4 regions of the Streptomyces sp. NPDC023723 genome follow, and region 1 is predicted to be linked to each of the others. Evidence: riboswitches for the same ligand, from Rfam matches in the RefSeq annotation. Region 1 holds a riboswitch; each other region holds the start of a gene.

Evidence for each region. A riboswitch is a leader RNA that binds a small molecule or an ion and turns the genes downstream of it on or off. The one in region 1 is predicted to bind cobalamin.
Region 2: linked by a shared signal. The riboswitch ahead of AB0G32_RS21230 (energy-coupling factor ABC transporter permease) and the one ahead of metE (5-methyltetrahydropteroyltriglutamate--homocysteine S-methyltransferase) in region 1 are both predicted to bind cobalamin.
Region 3: linked by a shared signal. The riboswitch ahead of AB0G32_RS39540 (prenyltransferase/squalene oxidase repeat-containing protein) and the one ahead of metE (5-methyltetrahydropteroyltriglutamate--homocysteine S-methyltransferase) in region 1 are both predicted to bind cobalamin.
Region 4: linked by a shared signal. The riboswitch ahead of AB0G32_RS33700 (cobalamin biosynthesis protein) and the one ahead of metE (5-methyltetrahydropteroyltriglutamate--homocysteine S-methyltransferase) in region 1 are both predicted to bind cobalamin.

What each region holds. Positions count from the first base shown of each region.
Region 1 is NZ_JBFAAP010000009.1:28,201-32,382, forward strand. It holds partial or broken gene metE (5-methyltetrahydropteroyltriglutamate--homocysteine S-methyltransferase) at 208-2,521, opposite strand; cobalamin riboswitch at 2,692-2,916, opposite strand.
Region 2 is NZ_JBFAAP010000019.1:123,202-127,383, reverse strand. It holds gene AB0G32_RS21240 (hypothetical protein) at 251-697, opposite strand; gene AB0G32_RS21235 (potassium channel family protein) at 878-1,411, shown strand; cobalamin riboswitch at 1,459-1,648, shown strand; gene AB0G32_RS21230 (energy-coupling factor ABC transporter permease) at 1,678-2,379, shown strand; gene AB0G32_RS21225 (energy-coupling factor ABC transporter substrate-binding protein) at 2,376-2,732, shown strand; gene cbiQ (cobalt ECF transporter T component CbiQ) at 2,733-3,482, shown strand; gene AB0G32_RS21215 (ATP-binding cassette domain-containing protein) at 3,479-4,182, shown strand, end outside.
Region 3 is NZ_JBFAAP010000097.1:9,430-13,611, reverse strand. It holds partial or broken gene AB0G32_RS39550 (energy-coupling factor transporter transmembrane component T) at 1-488, opposite strand, end outside; gene AB0G32_RS39545 (SCO2322 family protein) at 478-1,143, opposite strand; gene AB0G32_RS39540 (prenyltransferase/squalene oxidase repeat-containing protein) at 1,140-2,333, opposite strand; cobalamin riboswitch at 2,448-2,577, opposite strand; gene AB0G32_RS39535 (TetR family transcriptional regulator) at 2,568-3,200, opposite strand; gene AB0G32_RS39530 (glycosyltransferase family 4 protein) at 3,373-4,182, shown strand, end outside.
Region 4 is NZ_JBFAAP010000054.1:29,827-34,008, reverse strand. It holds gene AB0G32_RS33715 (class II aldolase/adducin family protein) at 1-125, opposite strand, end outside; gene AB0G32_RS33710 (inorganic phosphate transporter) at 348-1,637, shown strand; gene AB0G32_RS33705 (hypothetical protein) at 1,670-1,891, shown strand; cobalamin riboswitch at 2,067-2,209, shown strand; gene AB0G32_RS33700 (cobalamin biosynthesis protein) at 2,313-3,284, shown strand; gene AB0G32_RS33695 (cobyric acid synthase) at 3,281-4,182, shown strand, end outside.

The sequences.
Region 1 (4,182 bases):
CGTGCACACCCCAGATGTTGTGTCGCGGCGAGAATTTGGGTAAATCCAAGCGCTGGTGTGGTCGGACGGGTGCCGGCCCTTCGCGTGTCGCGCGGCATGCGCAGACAGCAGACTCTCGGCTGCATCGGGCCGCCTTCGGCCTCGGTCGTGGTGGTGCTCTGGAAGGGCCGGGACGCTTGTGGCGTCCCGGCCCACCGCCTTCGCCGGTCAGGGGGCGGGCACCTCACCGCGGACGATGCGGGCGGCGGCGACCAGGTTCTCCAGGGAGGCGCGGGTCTCGGGCCAGGCGCGGGTCTTCAGGCCGCAGTCGGGGTTGACCCAGAGCCGTTCGGCCGGGATGGCCTGCAAGCCGGTGCGCAGCAGGTCCGCGGCCTCGTCGACGCTCGGCACGCGCGGGGAGTGGATGTCGTAGACACCGGGCCCGGCCTCGCGCGGATAGCCGTGGGCGGCCAGTTCCCGGGCCACCTGCATGTGCGAGCGGGCGGCCTCCAGACTGATCACGTCGGCGTCGAGGTCGTCGATGGCCCGGACGATGTCGCCGAACTCGGCGTAGCACATGTGGGTGTGGATCTGCGTGTCCGGACGCACCCCGCTCGTGCTGAGCCGGAACGCCTCGGTCGCCCACGCCAGGTACGCCGCGCGGTCGGCGGCCCGCAGCGGCAGCGTCTCGCGCAACGCGGGCTCGTCGACCTGGATGACCGAGGTGCCGGCCGCCTCCAGGTCGGTCACCTCGTCGCGCAGGGCGAGGGCGACCTGGCGGGCGGTGTCGCCAAGCGGCTGGTCGTCGCGGACGAAGGACCAGGCGAGCATGGTGACCGGACCGGTGAGCATGCCCTTGACTGGTCGGTCGCTCAGCGACTGGGCGTACGACGTCCAGCGAACCGTCATCGGCTCGGGGCGGGAGATGTCGCCGGCCAGGATCGGCGGGCGGACGTAGCGGGTGCCGTAGGACTGGACCCAGCCGTGCTGGGTGGCGAGGTAGCCGGTGAGCTGCTCGGCGAAGTACTGGACCATGTCGTTGCGTTCGGGTTCGCCGTGCACGAGGACGTCGATGCCGGTCGTCTCCTGGAAGGAGACGACCTCCTGGATCCTTGATGCGCTCCTCGTAGCCTGCGGTGTCGATACGGCCGGCGCGCAGGTCGGCCCGGGCCGTACGGAGTTCGCCGGTCTGCGGGAAGGAGCCGATGGTCGTGGTCGGCAGCAGCGGCAGTTTGAGGTGGGCGCGCTGGGCGGCGGCGCGTTCGGCGTACGGCTGGGAGCGGCGGGCGTCGGCGCCCGTCACGGCCTCGGCGCGGGCCCGTACGGCCGGGTCGCGGGTGATCGGCGAGCCGGCGCGGGAGGCGAGGTCGGCGCGGTTGGCGGCGAGTTCCCCGGCGATGGCGTCGGTGCCCAGGGCGAGACCCTTGGCGAGGACGGCGATCTCGGCGGTCTTCTGCTTGGCGAAGGCCAGCCAGCGCAGGACCTGCGGATTGATGTCCCGCTCGGCCGCCGTGTCCAGGGGGACGTGGAGCAGGGAGCAGGAGGCGGCGACGTCGACCCGGTCGGCGAGCCCGAGCAGGGTGCCGAGGGTGGACAGCGACTTCTGCAGGTCGTTGATCCAGATGTTGCGGCCGTTGACGACACCGGCGACCAGCCGTTTGCCGGGCAGTCCGCCGACGGCGGCCAGGGCGTCCAGGGTGGCGGCGGCAGCGTCGGTGAAGTCCAGCGCGAGTCCCTCGACCGGGGCCTGGGTCAGCACCGACAGTGCGTCCCCGAGCCGGTCGAAGTAGGAGGCGACGAGCAGCTTCGGCCGGTCCGTGAGGCCACCGAGATCGCGGTAGGCGCGCTCGGCGGCGTTCAACTCGGCCGGGGTACGGTCCTGCACGAGGGCGGGCTCGTCGAGCTGCACCCACTCGGCACCGGCCGTCCGCAGGTCGGCGAGCACCTCGGCGTACACGGGCAGCAGCCGGTCCAGCAGGGTCAGCGGCTCGAAGCCGGCCGGTGCGTCCGGTGCGGGCTTGGCCAGCAGCAGGTACGTCACGGGTCCGACCAGCACGGGCCGGGCGGTGAGGCCCTGGGCGAGGGCTTCCTTCAGCTCGGCCACCTGCTTGGTGGAGTCAGCCGTGAAGACGGTGTCGGGGCCCAGTTCGGGAACCAGGTAGTGGTAGTTGGTGTCGAACCACTTGGTCATCTCCAGCGGTGCCACCTCCTGGGTGCCGCGTGCCATGGCGAAGTATCCGTCGAGGGGGTCGGATGCGACGGCGGCACGGTGCCGCTTGGGGATCGCGCCCACCATGACGGTGGTGTCCAGGACGTGGTCGTAGTACGAGAAGTCGCAGGTGGGCACCTCGTGGATGCCGGCGTCGACGAGCTGCCGCCAGTTGCCGCGGCGCAGCTCCGCGGCGGTGGCCCGGAGGGCGTCGGCGGTGACGCGGCCCTTCCAGTAGCCCTCGACGGCCTTCTTCAGTTCCCGGTTCCGACCCTGGCGGGGGTAGCCGTACACGGTGGCCCGTGCTGCCGCGGTCGCGGACTTCGCTGTCACGGAGATCTCCTTCGCGAGATGAATCCCTGAGATCCCGGAGCCGGGACGAGAGCGCGAAGGGAACGACGGACCGGACGGCAACGACCCCTGTGCGGCAAAAGCACGGTCGTTCCATCTGGTGTGTACGCCGACCCGCCCTCGAGGCCACCGGGATGTCCACGTACGGATCGGTCCGCACGCGGGCAGTTGGCAGGTCTTCGGACTTGCGAGCACGCCCTCCGTGACGGAGGACACCTACTGGCCGTCGCTTCCCAGGCCCGGTATCTCGAACCCAGTGCGTATGACGGCGGTCGTTCCCGCTCACCGCTGCGGGGCAGTCCCGGATTCCCACCGGGTTCCCTCTTACGACGCATCCCGCCTGGCGGACGGGGCGAACCAGCTGCTGAGGTCACCCTACGGGGTGGCGCCGCGAAAGGAAGAGCGCCGTCCATCATCCGGGAGGCGGGCCGGGGCGTCCGGCGGGGGCAGCGGTGAGGGACCCTCGCCGCTGTGGTGCCGCGAGCCCTTGGGCCCGCGTTCCGCACGGCGAGGCCGGCGACCCGGGCCCGCTGGTACCGGCTCGACCCGGGGGGCCCGGACCGGTCGCCCGCCACAGCCGGTGGGCGGACATCAGCCGCCAGGCCCTGACCTTAATCCCGCCCAGGCCGGACAGGCCCTGGCCCAGTTGACCCAGCAGTGCGCACCCGGGCGTCCCGCTCCCGGACACACGGGCCCAGGCCACGCTCCGCTCCCACCGCTGCCCTCGCCGTCGGGCCGCCGCGCATGTCCGGACCGGGCCGGGAGCGTACGCCGAACCGTACAACCACGTGACACCGATACGTACACAGAGATCCCACGCGACTCGCGGCCCAGCAGCGGGAGGGGAAATGCCCCTTTGACCTGCCATGAAACCGGCGCGGTTACCCAGCCGTCCCTGCCGCCAACTCGCACACCTCTCCTTCAGCCGTATGCATTGTTTGCAGCGCCCTCCCCATAATCCGCGTCGCTGACCTTGCTCGCCCGGGTGGCCGACGCAGAGCATGAAGTCCGGCCATGGGATCCGGGACGCCCCCCCGCGATGTGCGGACGTCCGCTGGCCTCCCTGGGAAATCTGCGTTCGACTTTCACATGCATCCGACACGGAGAGATCTGGAGCGTGAACCTGCCTCCGGTGAGTGATCCTTGACGAGTCCCGCCTGCCGGGCGGCAGGCGGGACTTGCCGACAGGTGGGCCGATCAGCGAGGTCGGGTCATCAGCAGATTCCGAGTGCCTTCCCTGCCCGTGTCCTCACAGGCAAGGGAGAAACCGCGACCAATTGCCGCTCGTCGACTTCTGCTGCAAAGCAAGTTCAAAAGATGTACATGCAGACATCCCGCCTGTCGAGGCGTTCAGCCTGCCGGCCTCGCCGCCCGTGAGATCTTCTCCTCGCACGAAAGGACAGAAGCCGCAGACAAGCGCGCTCCGCATCCGCCAGGGCGACCGCACAGACCGGAACCTTCCCCCAACGAAGCCTGCTTCACCACCATTTGGCTGCGTTCAGAAAATTGAGTCGCCGGTATTGTCACGGAGATGACGGCGCCGTAGCTTTCTGACCGCGTCGACATGAAAGGGCAGGCCGCAGCCCGTCGACACATCTCATGGAACACAAGCGACTCATCGCAACCGAACAGGGACGACCGAG
Region 2 (4,182 bases), on a different contig from region 1:
CACGGCGGCCGGCCTGACCGCCGCGGGCACGGCCGCCGCCCTACTGGCACGACGACGCCACCACCGCCGTTGAGCACGGCGGTCGCCGCGGACGCCGGCCCAGGCGGGGGCCGGCACAGCCAGCCGGGCTGACCGCCGTGACCACGGCCGCCGCCCTGCTGGCACGGCGGCGCCGCCAGCGCCGTTGAGTGCGGCGGTGGCGGGCGCCCGCGACGGGTGGACGGGTACGGCCGGATGGCCGCCCGTGCGGTCAGACCGCGCGCCTCGTCTCGTCCTGCCGGCTGGCCAGTGCCCAGATCACGAAGACGTCGATCGCCATCTGGATCACCGACCAGACGGGCGCGTACGGCAGGAACAGGAACTGCGCGACGAGGCTGAGCGAGGCCAGCGCGATGCCGGCGAAGCGGGCCCACGCCATGTCCCTGAGCAGCCCGAACCCGGTGACCAGGACCAGCGCGCCGAGCACGACGTGCAGGACGCCCCAGCCGGTGAGGTTCATCTCGTAGACGTACGTGCCGACGCTGGCGTACACGTCGTCCTCGGCGATCGCCGCGATGCCCTGGAGCACCGCGAGGGCGCCGTTGATCAGCATCAGGACGCCCGCGAAGACGACGCCTCCGGTCACCCAGCCTTGGTGCCGGGCGGCGGAACGCGCGGACGAGGAGGCACCGGGGTTCGGTGCGGCGTGCTGGGTCATGAGGGTGATCCCTTCTCACGGTTCCTCCGAGCCTGTGCCGGACCGCCACCGGCGACCACGCGGGATACGCCGAACGGGTGAAGGACGTCGGAGCGGGTTTACGGCACAGAACATGCGGCCCCGGACACCCTCGCGTTGACTGGCGACGGCAGGCACGGGCGGAACACGCCGGAGGACCCCATGACCACGCCGGGCAGCGCACACGGGCCCCGAGCGGTGTGGAGCACCGCCCGGTCCTGGCTGCTGTGGACCGGCGGCACGGTGGTCACGGTGGTGGCGGCCTACTTCCTGCTCCCGCTCGACGCGCTGGGACCGCACCGCCCCGGTCTGAGCTGGCTGCTGTTCGCCCTGCTGCTGGCCGGCGTCGCCGTCCTGCTGCTGCGCCAGGTGCACCACGTCCTCACCGGCCGCCCGGAGACCCGCCCGGGGCTGGCCATCACGCTGCTGATCCTGCTGTCCGTGCACACCTTCGCCGCCGCGTACTACATCCTCGCCAAGCAGCCCGGGGAGTTCCACGGGCTGCGCACCCGGGTGGACGCCCTGTACTTCACCGTGGTCACTCTCGCCACCGTCGGCTACGGGGACATCACGCCGCGCGGACAGACCGCGCGAGTGGTGACGGTCGTGCAGATCCTGTACACGTTCGTCTTCCTGACGGCCGCCGTGACGGCGCTGAGCGAGCGGGTGCGGGACCTGGTCACCCGCCGCCCCTGAAGATCCACCGGCCCCGAGGCGTGGTTGTCACCACCCGGTCCCGAGCACTAGTGTCACCACGCCTTGGTGAACGGGAAATCGGTGCGACACCGGTGCGGCCCTCGCCACTGTGATCGGGAAGTCCGGCTCCAGCCCCTTGCGAGGGGGCAGCCACTGGGTCCTCACGGACCCGGGAAGGCGGAGTTCGGGCGGTGGTACCCGTCAGCCAGGAGACCGGCCAAGGCGCGTCGTCCATCCACGAGGTGCTGGAGAGGGTCTGCCGAGTCATGCACATAGCCGAGGGTTTCCTGCCTCCGGCGCACGCGATCGCCTGGGGTGTCGCGTCCGCGCCGTTCGTCGTCCACGGAGTACGTTCCCTCACCCGTGAGGTCCGCGAGCATCCGGAGAGCACCCTGCTCCTCGGTGCCGCCGGGGCCTTCACCTTCGTCCTGTCCGCCCTGAAACTGCCGTCGGTGACCGGGAGTTGCTCCCATCCCACCGGCACCGGGCTCGGCGCGATCCTGTTCCGCCCGCCGATCATGGCGGTGCTCGGCACGATCACCCTGCTGTTCCAGGCGCTGCTGCTGGCGCACGGCGGGCTGACCACGCTCGGCGCCAACGTCTTCTCCATGGCGATCGCCGGCCCCTGGGCCGGGTACGCCGTCTACCGGCTGCTGCGCCGCCTCGACGTGCCGCTGATGGCCACGGTGTTCTGCGGCGCGTTCGTCGCCGACCTGGTCACGTACTGCGTCACCAGTGTGCAGCTCGCGCTGGCCTTCCCCGACCCGAGCAGCGGGTTCTGGGGCGCGCTCGGCAAGTTCGGGTCCATCTTCGCGGTCACGCAGATCCCGCTCGCGGTGAGCGAGGGGCTGCTGACGGTGCTGGTGATGCGGCTGCTGGTGCAGTCCAGCGCGGGGGATCTCACCCGGCTCGGCGTGCTGCTGACGGCCAGGGCGACGAGCGACGAGCGGACGGCGGTGGCCCGGTGAAGCGGAACACACGGATCAACCTCCTGCTGCTGCTCGCGGTGGCCGCGCTGGCCGTGCTGCCCCTGGTGTTCGGGCTCGGCGACCACAAGGCGGAGCCGTTCGCCGGGTCCGACGCCGAGGCGGAGACCGCGATCACCGACATCGAACCGGACTACAAACCGTGGTTCTCGCCCCTGTACGAACCCCCGTCCGGGGAGATCGAGTCGGCGCTGTTCGCCGTGCAGGCGGCGCTCGGCGCGGGCGTGCTGGCGTACTACTTCGGGCTGCGCCGGGGCCGGCGGCAGGGCACCCGCGAACAGCATGAGCGGGCCGAGCGGACCGAGTGGGCCGAGCAGCTGCACGAGGACGCCTGAGTGCTGCCGATCGACGCGGCGGCGCACAGCAGCCGCTGGCGCCGCCGGCATCCGGTGGACAAGGCGGTGCTCGCCCTGGGCCTCACGGTGCTGGCGATCTCGCTGCCGCCCTGGCCGGGCGCGGCCCTGGTGCTGGTGACGGCGCTGACCGTGCTGCTCGGCCCGGCCGGGGTGCCGGCCCGGCGGCTGTGGCGGGCGTACCGGGTGCCGCTCGGGTTCTGTGTGACGGGCGCGCTGCCGCTGCTGGTGCGGGCCGGCGGGCCGGGCCCCTTCCTGGGCCTGGCCGCGGACGGCCCGGTGCGCGCCGGTGAGCTGCTGCTGCGCACCTCGGCCGGCTCCCTCGGGGTGCTGCTGTTCGCCTTCACCACCCCGATGTCCGACCTGCTGCCCCGGCTGGTGCGGGCCGGGGTGCCGGCCCCGGTGGTGGACGTGGCACTGGTGACGTACCGGATGAGTTTCCTGCTCCTGGACTCGGTGCGCCGGGTCCGCGCCTCGCAGGCCGCGCGGCTCGGGCACAGCACGCGGGCCGCGGCCTGGCGTTCGCTGGGCGGGCTCGGCGCCACCGCGTTCGTGCGGGCCTTCGACCGGGCGGCGCGGCTGCAGACCGGACTGGCCGGCCGCGGCTACGACGGCACGCTGCGGGTCCTGGTCCCGCCGGCCCGGGTCTCCGGCCGCTTCACGGCGGCGAGCCTCGCCCTGCTCACCGCGCTGACCGCGCTCACCTTCGTCCTGAGAGGTCCGCTGACATGAGCGAGCCGGCACTCCTCGCCCTGCGCGGCGCGTCCTTCGGCTACGAGGACGGTCCCGCCGTGCTCGACGGGCTGGACTTCGACGTGCCCGAGTCACGGGCCCTGGCGCTGCTGGGCCGCAACGGCAGCGGCAAGACCACGCTGATGCGGCTGCTGAGCGGCGGACTGCGGCCGCGGAGAGGGGAGCTGACGGTCCGCGGCGAGCCGGTGACGTACGACCGGAAGGGGCTGACCCGGCTGCGGACCACCGTGCAGGCGGTGGTGCAGGACCCGGACGACCAGCTCTTCGCCGCGTCCGTCGGGCAGGACGTGTCGTTCGGGCCGCTCAACCTCGGTCTGCCGGACGCCGAGGTCCGCGCCCGGGTCGCCGAGGCGCTGGCCGCGCTGGACATCACGGCGCTCGCCGACCGGCCCACCCACCTGCTGTCGTACGGGCAGCGCAAGCGGGCCGCGATCGCGGGGGCGGTCGCGATGCGGCCGAGGGTGCTGATCCTCGACGAACCGACCGCCGGGCTCGACCCGGACGGCCAGGAACGCCTGCTGACCACCCTCGACGCGCTGCGCGCCGACGGCACCACCGTGGTCATGGCCACCCACGACGTCGACCTGGCGCTGCGCTGGGCCGACGACGCGGCGCTGCTCACCCCGGACGGCGTGCACACCGGGCCGGCCGCCGGGATGCTGGCCCGCACGGATCTGCT
Region 3 (4,182 bases), on a different contig from region 1:
GTGAGCGCGACGACCACGGCGACGCCCGCCTCGTACAGCGCGCCGGGCAGGGACTTGAGGAGCCGGGACGGGTTGGCCAGGGCGTTGGCGGCGCCCACGCAGATGAGGAGGGTGGCCAGTTTCAGACCGTCGTAGAGGGCGAAGACGAGTGCCTCGGCGGTGACCCGGCCGCCCAGCCGGATGCCCTGCGCCCAGTCGGGCAGCGGGACCTCGGGGAGCGTGCCGAGGACGTGGGTGCCGGGGATCGGGGAGCCCAGGGCGACGGTGAAGAGCAGCCGGATGAGCAGCACGGCCAGGGCGAGTCTGACGAAGGCGCCGTAGGAACGGGCCCAGGGGGCGGGCGGGCGGCGGGCCGTCACCACGTACCCGGAGACGGCCAGCAGCAGCCCGAGCAGCAGCGGGTTGGTGGTGCGGGTGGCGGCGGTGCCGAGGCCGAGCGCCCACAGCCACCAGGCGCCGGGATGCGTGGCGCCGTCCTCACTCGCCATCGCGGCGCCGCCTCGCCTGCCACACCGCCGCCGCGCCGAGCACCGCCACCAGGGCGCCGCCGGTGATCAGCCCGACCGACGGACCGCTGTCCTTCGCGGGGCGATCGGCGGCCGGCTGCCCGTCCGGCTCCTCGGCGGGCTGCTCGTCCGGTTGCCCGTCCGCGACCGCCTCCCCGCAGCCGGTCCGCGGGTAGCCCGCGATGGCGCACAGCAGCGCGTTGGTGTCGTAGCGCAGCGGCTTCGCGACCAAGGCCAGGGCGTCCGCGGTCGTCGCCGCGTCGTCGACCCGGGCGCAGGCCGTGCGGCGCTCGGGCGGGGTCTCGCCGGACGGCGCGTCGGCGGCCGTACCGAAGTCCAGCACCAGCGCCACCCGCTTGCTGCCCTCCCGGGCGGGCGTCTGCGCGCAGATCGCCGCGAACTCCGCCGTACCGCGCGGCCGGGTCGCGTCCCCCGAGTCCTCGCTCACCGCGAACCGGAACCCCTGGACGTCGCCGTCGTCGGGGCGGGCGGTGGACGGACCCTGGGTGGCGTACGTCCAATGGCCGCCGGCACGGTCCCAGAACGACCAGTACCGGTACCCGGCGGCCTGTGCCGGCCCCGCGCCGACGGCGAGCAGCAGCGCGGCCAGGGCCGGCAGGGCGGCCCGGCGGATCACGGCTGCCGCTTCCGGTTGCTGATCAGGAAGCCGATGCCGACGCCGACGACCGCGAAGACGCCGACGTACCACCAGGTGCCGAAGGGGGAGTCGCTCTCCGCTGCCGGCTTCTCGTCCGCCTCGGTGTCCTGCTTCTCGGGGCTCGGCCCGGTCGCGTTCAGCGCCGTGACCAGGTCGGTGCCGCCGAAGTCGGCCGGGTCGGCGCCCGCCGCGCGCGCGGCCAGGATCAGCTGGGCGTAGCCGGCCGGACCGCTCTGCTTCGCCCAGTCCCCGGCGTGCCGTTCCAGCCAGGCCAGTGGCTTCGCCGCCCGCTCGGCGCCGCCCTGCGCGGCCAGCGCGAGCACGGCGTCGGCGGTGTTGCCGTAGTCCGGCTGGTCCTCGGACCCGGCCAGCGCGGACGTCAGGTGCCCGTCCTTCGCGACGGCGCCCGCGAGGTAGGCGGCTCCGTTGGCGGCGGCCTGTGCCGGGCTGTCGGCGGCGGCGCACTCGGCGGCGCCCGCCGCCTGGCCGGCCTCGGCGGTCAGGCCCTTGCCGAGCGCGCCGAGCACTCCGGCGGCGGTGGCGTCCGCGTTGGCGGTGAGCTTGCCGTCCTGGTCCGGCTGGAAGGCGAAGGCGCCGCCGTCCTTGGCGCAGGGGAGGGCGAAGGTGAGCAGCGCGTCGTAGGGCGACCGGCCGTTCTTGACGACCTCGGCGGGATCGCCGCCGGTGGCGGTGAGCGCGCCGATGACGACGGAGGTCGAGTTGGCGTCGCTGGCGCCACCGGGGGAGTAGCCCCAGCCGCCGTCCTTGTTCTGCACGGACTTCAGCCAGGTCACGGCGGAGTCCACGGCGTCGCCGTGGCCGCCGAGCGCGGCGAGCGCCTGGACGGCGGCGGCCGTGTTGTTGGTGTCGACCGGGGTCTTGGCGGTGCAGTCGGCGGCCGGATCGGCACGGTAGGGCGCGAAGGCGCCGTCCGCGCACTGCTGCCCGGTGAGCCAGGCCACGGCCGACGGCGCCGGGGTGAGGTCCTGGGTGTCCTGCGCGAGCAGCGCGAGGGACTGCCGCCAGACCCCGTCGTAGGTCGGGTCGGCGGTGCCGAACAGCCCCTGCGGGAGGGCGGGGGAGGGGCCGGCGGCCACCGCGGGAACGGCGGCGGCGCCGACCACGGCTATGGCGGCCAGCGCCACGGCGCTGCGGCGACGGACGTTCATGAGCGGCGGGTGCCTTTCCCTGTGCGGGGACGGGCGGCACGGGGCACCCCCGGGCGGCTCGGCCCCGTATGCCTCGACGGTGCCCGCGCCTCGGCGGGTGCCGGGCACGTGAGCCGGTCACGGTCCCGTCCGGGCGATCCGGCTGCACTCTCTGGCTTGGAGAGTTCACGGTTGCGGGTCAGCGCCGGAATCGCACCGGCTTTCCCCGTACGGGCGTGATACGACCTGGCTACTTTACCCGGATGTGTGACGGGCGTCAGGAACGGGTGTCAGGTCGATCAGCCGGCACGCCGTCTCGATGTCGGCCCGCACCTGGGCGATGGTCGCCCGGCCGGACAGCCAGGTGATCAGGGCCGAGTGCCAGGTGTGCTCGATGACCCGGACCGCCGCGAGCTGGCGGGGCGTCGGCTCCGCGGTCCCCATCGCGGCCAGGATGATCGCCGTGGTCTGCCGGGAGACCCGGTCGACCTCGGCCGACACGCTCCGGTCGGCGAAGATCAGCGCCCGGACCATCGCGTCGGCCAGCTGCGGATCGCGTTGCAGCGCGCGGAAGGCCCGCATCAGGGTCCGGGTCACCCGCTCGCCGGCCGTCGCCCCGGCCGGCGGCCGCCCGCACAGCGTGCCGTGCAGATGCTCCAACTGGTCCTGCATGGTGGCGACCAGCAGATGCACCTTGGAGGGGAAGTACCGGTACAGCGTGCCCAGCGCCACCCGCGAGACCTCGGCGACCTCGCGCATCTGCACCGCGTCGAACCCGCCCCGCCCGGCCAGTTGGGCGCTCGCGGTCAGGATGCGGCGGCGGCGCTCCTCCTGCCGTTCGGTGCGGGCGGGCGCGGCCGGCCTGTGCCCGCCGGTCGCGGTGGCCACCTTGCTCACCTCGCTCACCTCGGCCTCCGTGGCGTGAATCACCTGATCCACTGGTCGCAGCATTCTTACTTGCGGGTAGATTCGGAGCCTCTGAACGATCAAGTCTGAAACTTGTTCTAGATTACCGTCCCGGCGTAGTCTCGCGGGACCGTGCGGGCAGAAGGGGACCGGAGTGACCGCTGAGGGCAGTCGGACGGAGCCCCGTCAGGACGAGCGACCGCTGCGCATCGCGCTCCTCACCTACAAGGGCAACCCGTTCTGCGGCGGCCAGGGCGTCTACGTCCGCCACCTCTCCCGCGAACTGGCCCGGCTCGGCCACAGCGTCGAGGTCATCGGCGCCCAGCCGTACCCGGTGCTCGACGCGGGCCTGCCGGGGCTCTCCCTCACCGAGTTGCCCAGCCTCGACCTCTACCGCCAGCCCGACCCGTTCCGCACCCCGGGGCGCGACGAGTACCGGGACTGGATCGACGCCCTGGAAGTCGGCACGATGTGGACCGGCGGCTTCCCGGAACCGCTGACGTTCTCGCTGCGCGCCCGCCGCCATCTGCGCGCCCGGCGCGGCGACTTCGACGTCGTGCACGACAACCAGACGCTCGGCTACGGGCTGTTGGGCGACGTCGGCGCCCCGCTCGTCACCACCGTCCACCACCCCATCACCGTGGACCGGCGGCTCGAACTCGACGCGGCGGGCAGCCGGCGGCGCCGGTACTCGGTGCGCCGCTGGTACGCGTTCACCCGCATGCAGAAGCGCGTCGCCCGCCGGCTGCCGTCCGTGCTCACCGTCTCCGGCTCCTCCCGGCAGGAGATCGTCGACCATCTCGGCGTACGGCCCGACCGGGTGCACGTCGTGCACATCGGCGCCGACACCGACCTGTTCTCGCCCGACCCGGCGGTGCCGAAGGTGCCGGGGCGGATCGTCACCACCTCCAGCGCGGACGTGCCGCTCAAGGGCCTGGTCTTCCTCGTCGAGGCGCTGGCCAAG
Region 4 (4,182 bases), on a different contig from region 1:
ACCGAGACGTTGCCGGAGGTGCCGACCACCAGACCGTCGGCGACCGTGCGCCGGGCGGTGGCCACCAGCGCCGCCCAGGCGCGCGCCTCTTCCGGGCGCACGACCCCGCCCCGCGACTCGGACACGATGCCGCCTCCTTCACCCGGTGGTTCCCGCCCCGGCGATCCTGCCAGGCGGGGGCGGACCGGCGCACCGGGCGGGCAGTGATCCTCCGCCCGGGGAGTCGAGACCGAGGGGGGGCGGTGGCTCCGATTCCGGACACCATGAAGCCCCCCTCAGTTCATCTTCCGTTCACCCTGGTTGCCTACGTTCAACCAGCCAATGACCTCGAACGATTGCCTGGGTAAATGGAAAGCTTCTCGCTGATCCTCGCGATTGTGGTGGTGACCGCACTCGCGTTTGATTTCACGAACGGTTTCCACGACACCGCGAACGCGATGGCAACGACCATTTCGACCGGTGCGCTCAAGCCCAAGGTCGCGGTGGCCATGTCCGCCGTGCTGAACCTCGTGGGCGCATTCCTCTCCGTGGAGGTCGCCAACACGATCTCCAAGGGTCTCGTCGACGAGACCGGCATCCGTCCCGAGGTCATCTTCGCCGCCCTGGTCGGCGCGATCCTCTGGAACCTGCTGACCTGGCTGGTCGGGCTGCCGTCCAGTTCCTCGCACGCCCTCATGGGCGGTCTGATCGGCGCCGCGATCGCCTCGGCGGGCGTCGGCGCGGTGCACGGCGACGTCCTCGTCACCAAGGTGCTGCTCCCGGCGGTCGCCGCCCCGGCGGTGGCGGGCGTCGCGGCCCTGGTCGCCACCCGGCTGTCGTACCGGCTGGGCCGGGGGGCCGACGGCCGGGCGGCCGAGAAGGGCTACCGGGCCGGGCAGATCGCCTCGGCCGGTCTGGTCTCGCTGGCGCACGGCACCAACGACGCCCAGAAGACGATGGGCATCATCACCCTCGCCCTGGTGGCCGGCGGCGCCCTCGCCCCCGACTCCGACCCGCCGGTCTGGGTCATCCTGTGCGCGGGCCTCGCCATCGCGATGGGCACCTACCTCGGCGGCTGGCGGATCATCCAGACCATGGGCAAGGGCCTGACCGACCTCCAGCCGCAGCAGGGCTTCGCCGCCCAGACCAGCGCCGCGACGGTCATCCTGGCCTCCTCCCACCTCGGCTTCTCCCTCTCCACCACGCACTCGGTCTCCGGTTCGGTGATGGGGGCCGGCCTCGGCCGCAAGGGCGGGGTGGTGCGCTGGTCCACGGCGACCCGGATGGTCGTCGCCTGGGTGCTGACGCTGCCGGCCGCGGCCCTGGTCGCCGCGCTCGCCGAGTGGGTCTGCTCGCTGGGCGACTGGGGCACGGCGCTGGTCGCGGTGCTGCTGGTCGCCGCGAGCTTCGCGATCTGGCGGATCTCCCGGCGCGAGGTCGTCGACCACACCAACGTCGCCGTCCCGGACGGCGCGGAACCGGCCGGCGTGGTGACCGCGGCGGTGGCCGCGGTGGCCCCGCCGCCGGTCGGCCCCCCGGCCGACGCCCCCGACGCCCCCGGCGGTCTCCCCCCGGTCGAGAGCCTCGCGGCCGCCATCCCGGCCCAGCCCTCCGAACTCCCCGACGCCCCGGCCCGTTCGGCCGCCACCCCCGTCTGAGTCCCGGCCGGGCCGGAAGGAAGAGAAGCAGTATGGACATCGACTGGGCAGCCCTCGGCTCCGTCTTCGGCGTCGGCCTCGGGGCCACCGTCGCCCTGGTGACCCTGTTCACCCTCGGCATCGCCGGCCTGACCCGCCAGGAGCGGGCCGCCGCGCAGGGCGGCTCGGCGGGCCTCGCGGTCACCGGCGCGTACGTCTGCTTCGCGGCGTGCGCGGCGGCGGTGGCGTACGGGATCTATCTGATCGTGGCCTGAGGCGCCGCCGGATGTGTCGTCGGCCACCCCGGCCCCCGGGGTGGCGCACCCGCCTCCCCTGGTCATGTCCGGGTCCAGGGAGGGCAATCCGGACCCGCACCGGGCTCTTTCGGCCCGCGCGGGCCGCCGTACGGCCGCCCGCGCTCCTCCGTCGCAGGTCAACGGCAAGTTGACGGGTGTTCTCGGCACGTGGTGGACTTCCGGGGCCATGTACGGCGGCAGGAGAGGAAGCCCGGTGCGAATCCGGCGCGGTCCCGCCACTGTGACCGGGGAGTGCTCCCCGGGAGTCAGGAACTCTCACCGCCGGTCTCGTCGAACCAGGGCGTGGACACCCTAGTGAGGACATAACGCGATGCTCGGCCGCCGTTCAGACCGCAGGTCCGGTTCCCCCGTCTCCGATCGCGTGACCGGCTGACGTCCCGTGCGTGCCGGACGCGTCTTCGCGTACGGCGCCACCGCCGGCCTCCTCGGTGACCTGCTCCTCGGCGATCCCCGCCGCGGGCATCCGGTCGCCGTGTTCGGCCGCGCGGCCGGTGCCGTCGAACAACTGCTGTGGCGGGACCACCGGGGTGTGGGCGCCCTGCACACCGCCGTGTGCGCCGGTGGCGCCGTCGCCCTGGGCGCCGTGGCCGCCCGGGCCGTACGCCCCTGGCCCGCCGCCTCCATCACCCTGACCGCCGCCGCCACCTGGGCCGTGGTCGGCGGGACCTCGCTGGCCCGGGAGGCGTCCGCGATCGGACGGGCGCTGACGGCCGGGGACGTCGAGGGCGCCCGGGAGCGGCTGCCGCACCTGTGCGGGCGGGACCCGCAGGCACTGGACGCCGACGGGATCGCCCGGGCCGTGGTGGAGTCCGTCGCCGAGAACACCTCCGACGCGGTGGTGGGCGCGCTGGTGTGGGGGGCCGCGGCCGGGGTGCCGGGGCTGCTCGGCTTCCGGGCCGTCAACACCCTCGACGCCATGGTCGGCCACAAGTCGCCCCGCCACCGGCGCTACGGCTGGGCCTCGGCCCGGCTGGACGACGTGGCCGGAGGGCCGGGCGCCCGGCTGACCGCCGTACTGGCCGCCGCGGCCGGCGGCGATCCCCGGGGTGCCGTACGGGCCTGGCGGACCGACGCCGGCCGGCATCCGAGCCCCAACGCCGGGCCGGTGGAGGCGTCCTTCGCGGGCGCCCTCGGGGTACGGCTGGGCGGGACCCTGGCGTACGGCGGCCGGGTCGAGCACCGGCCCGTCCTCAACGGGGCGCACGGGCGGACCGTGCGCGTCGCCGACATCGACCGGGCGGTACGGCTGTCCCGGCGCGTGAGCTGGCTCGCGCTCGGCGTGTGCGCGGGCGCCCGGATCGCAGGCGCCCAGATCGCGGGGGCCCGGCTGCTGAAAGGACGTGACGCGTGAACGGCGGTCTGCTCGTCGCCGGTACCACCTCCGACGCCGGCAAGAGCGTCGTGACCGCCGGGATCTGCCGGTGGCTGGTGCGGCAGGGCGTGAAGGTGGCTCCGTTCAAGGCGCAGAACATGTCGCTCAACTCGTTCGTGACCCGGGAGGGCGCGGAGATCGGACGGGCGCAGGCCATGCAGGCGCAGGCGTGCCGGGTGGAGCCGACCGCGCTGATGAACCCCGTGCTGCTCAAGCCCGGCGGCGAGCAGAGCAGCCAGGTCGTGCTGCTCGGCAAGCCGGTCGGTGAGATGAGCGCCCGCGGCTACCACGGCGGACGGCAGCGGCGGTTGCTCGGCACCGTGCTGGAGTGCCTGGCCGAACTGCGGGGCACGTATGACGCGGTGATCTGTGAAGGGGCGGGCAGTCCGGCGGAGATCAACCTGCGCCGGACCGACATCGTGAACATGGGGATCGCGCGCGGCGCCGGGCTGCCCGTCCTGGTCGTCGGGGACATCGACCGGGGCGGTGTCTTCGCCTCCTTCTTCGGCACGGTCGCGCTGCTCGCGCCCGAGGACCAGGCGCTGGTCGCCGGGTTCCTGGTGAACAAGTTCCGGGGCGACGTGTCGTTGCTGAAACCGGGCCTGGACATGCTCCACGGGCTCACCGGGCGGCGGACGTACGGCGTGCTGCCGTACCGGCACGGGCTCGGCATCGACGAGGAGGACGGGATGGCGGTGTCGCTGCGCGGCGCCGTCCGGGAGTCCCGGGTCACCGCCCCCGTCGGCGCGGACGTGCTGCGGGTCGCCGTCTGCGCGGTCCCGCTGATGTCCAACTTCACGGACGTGGACGCGCTCGCCGCCGAACCGGGGGTCGTGGTGCGGTTCGTGGACCGGCCGGAGGAACTGGCCGACGCGGA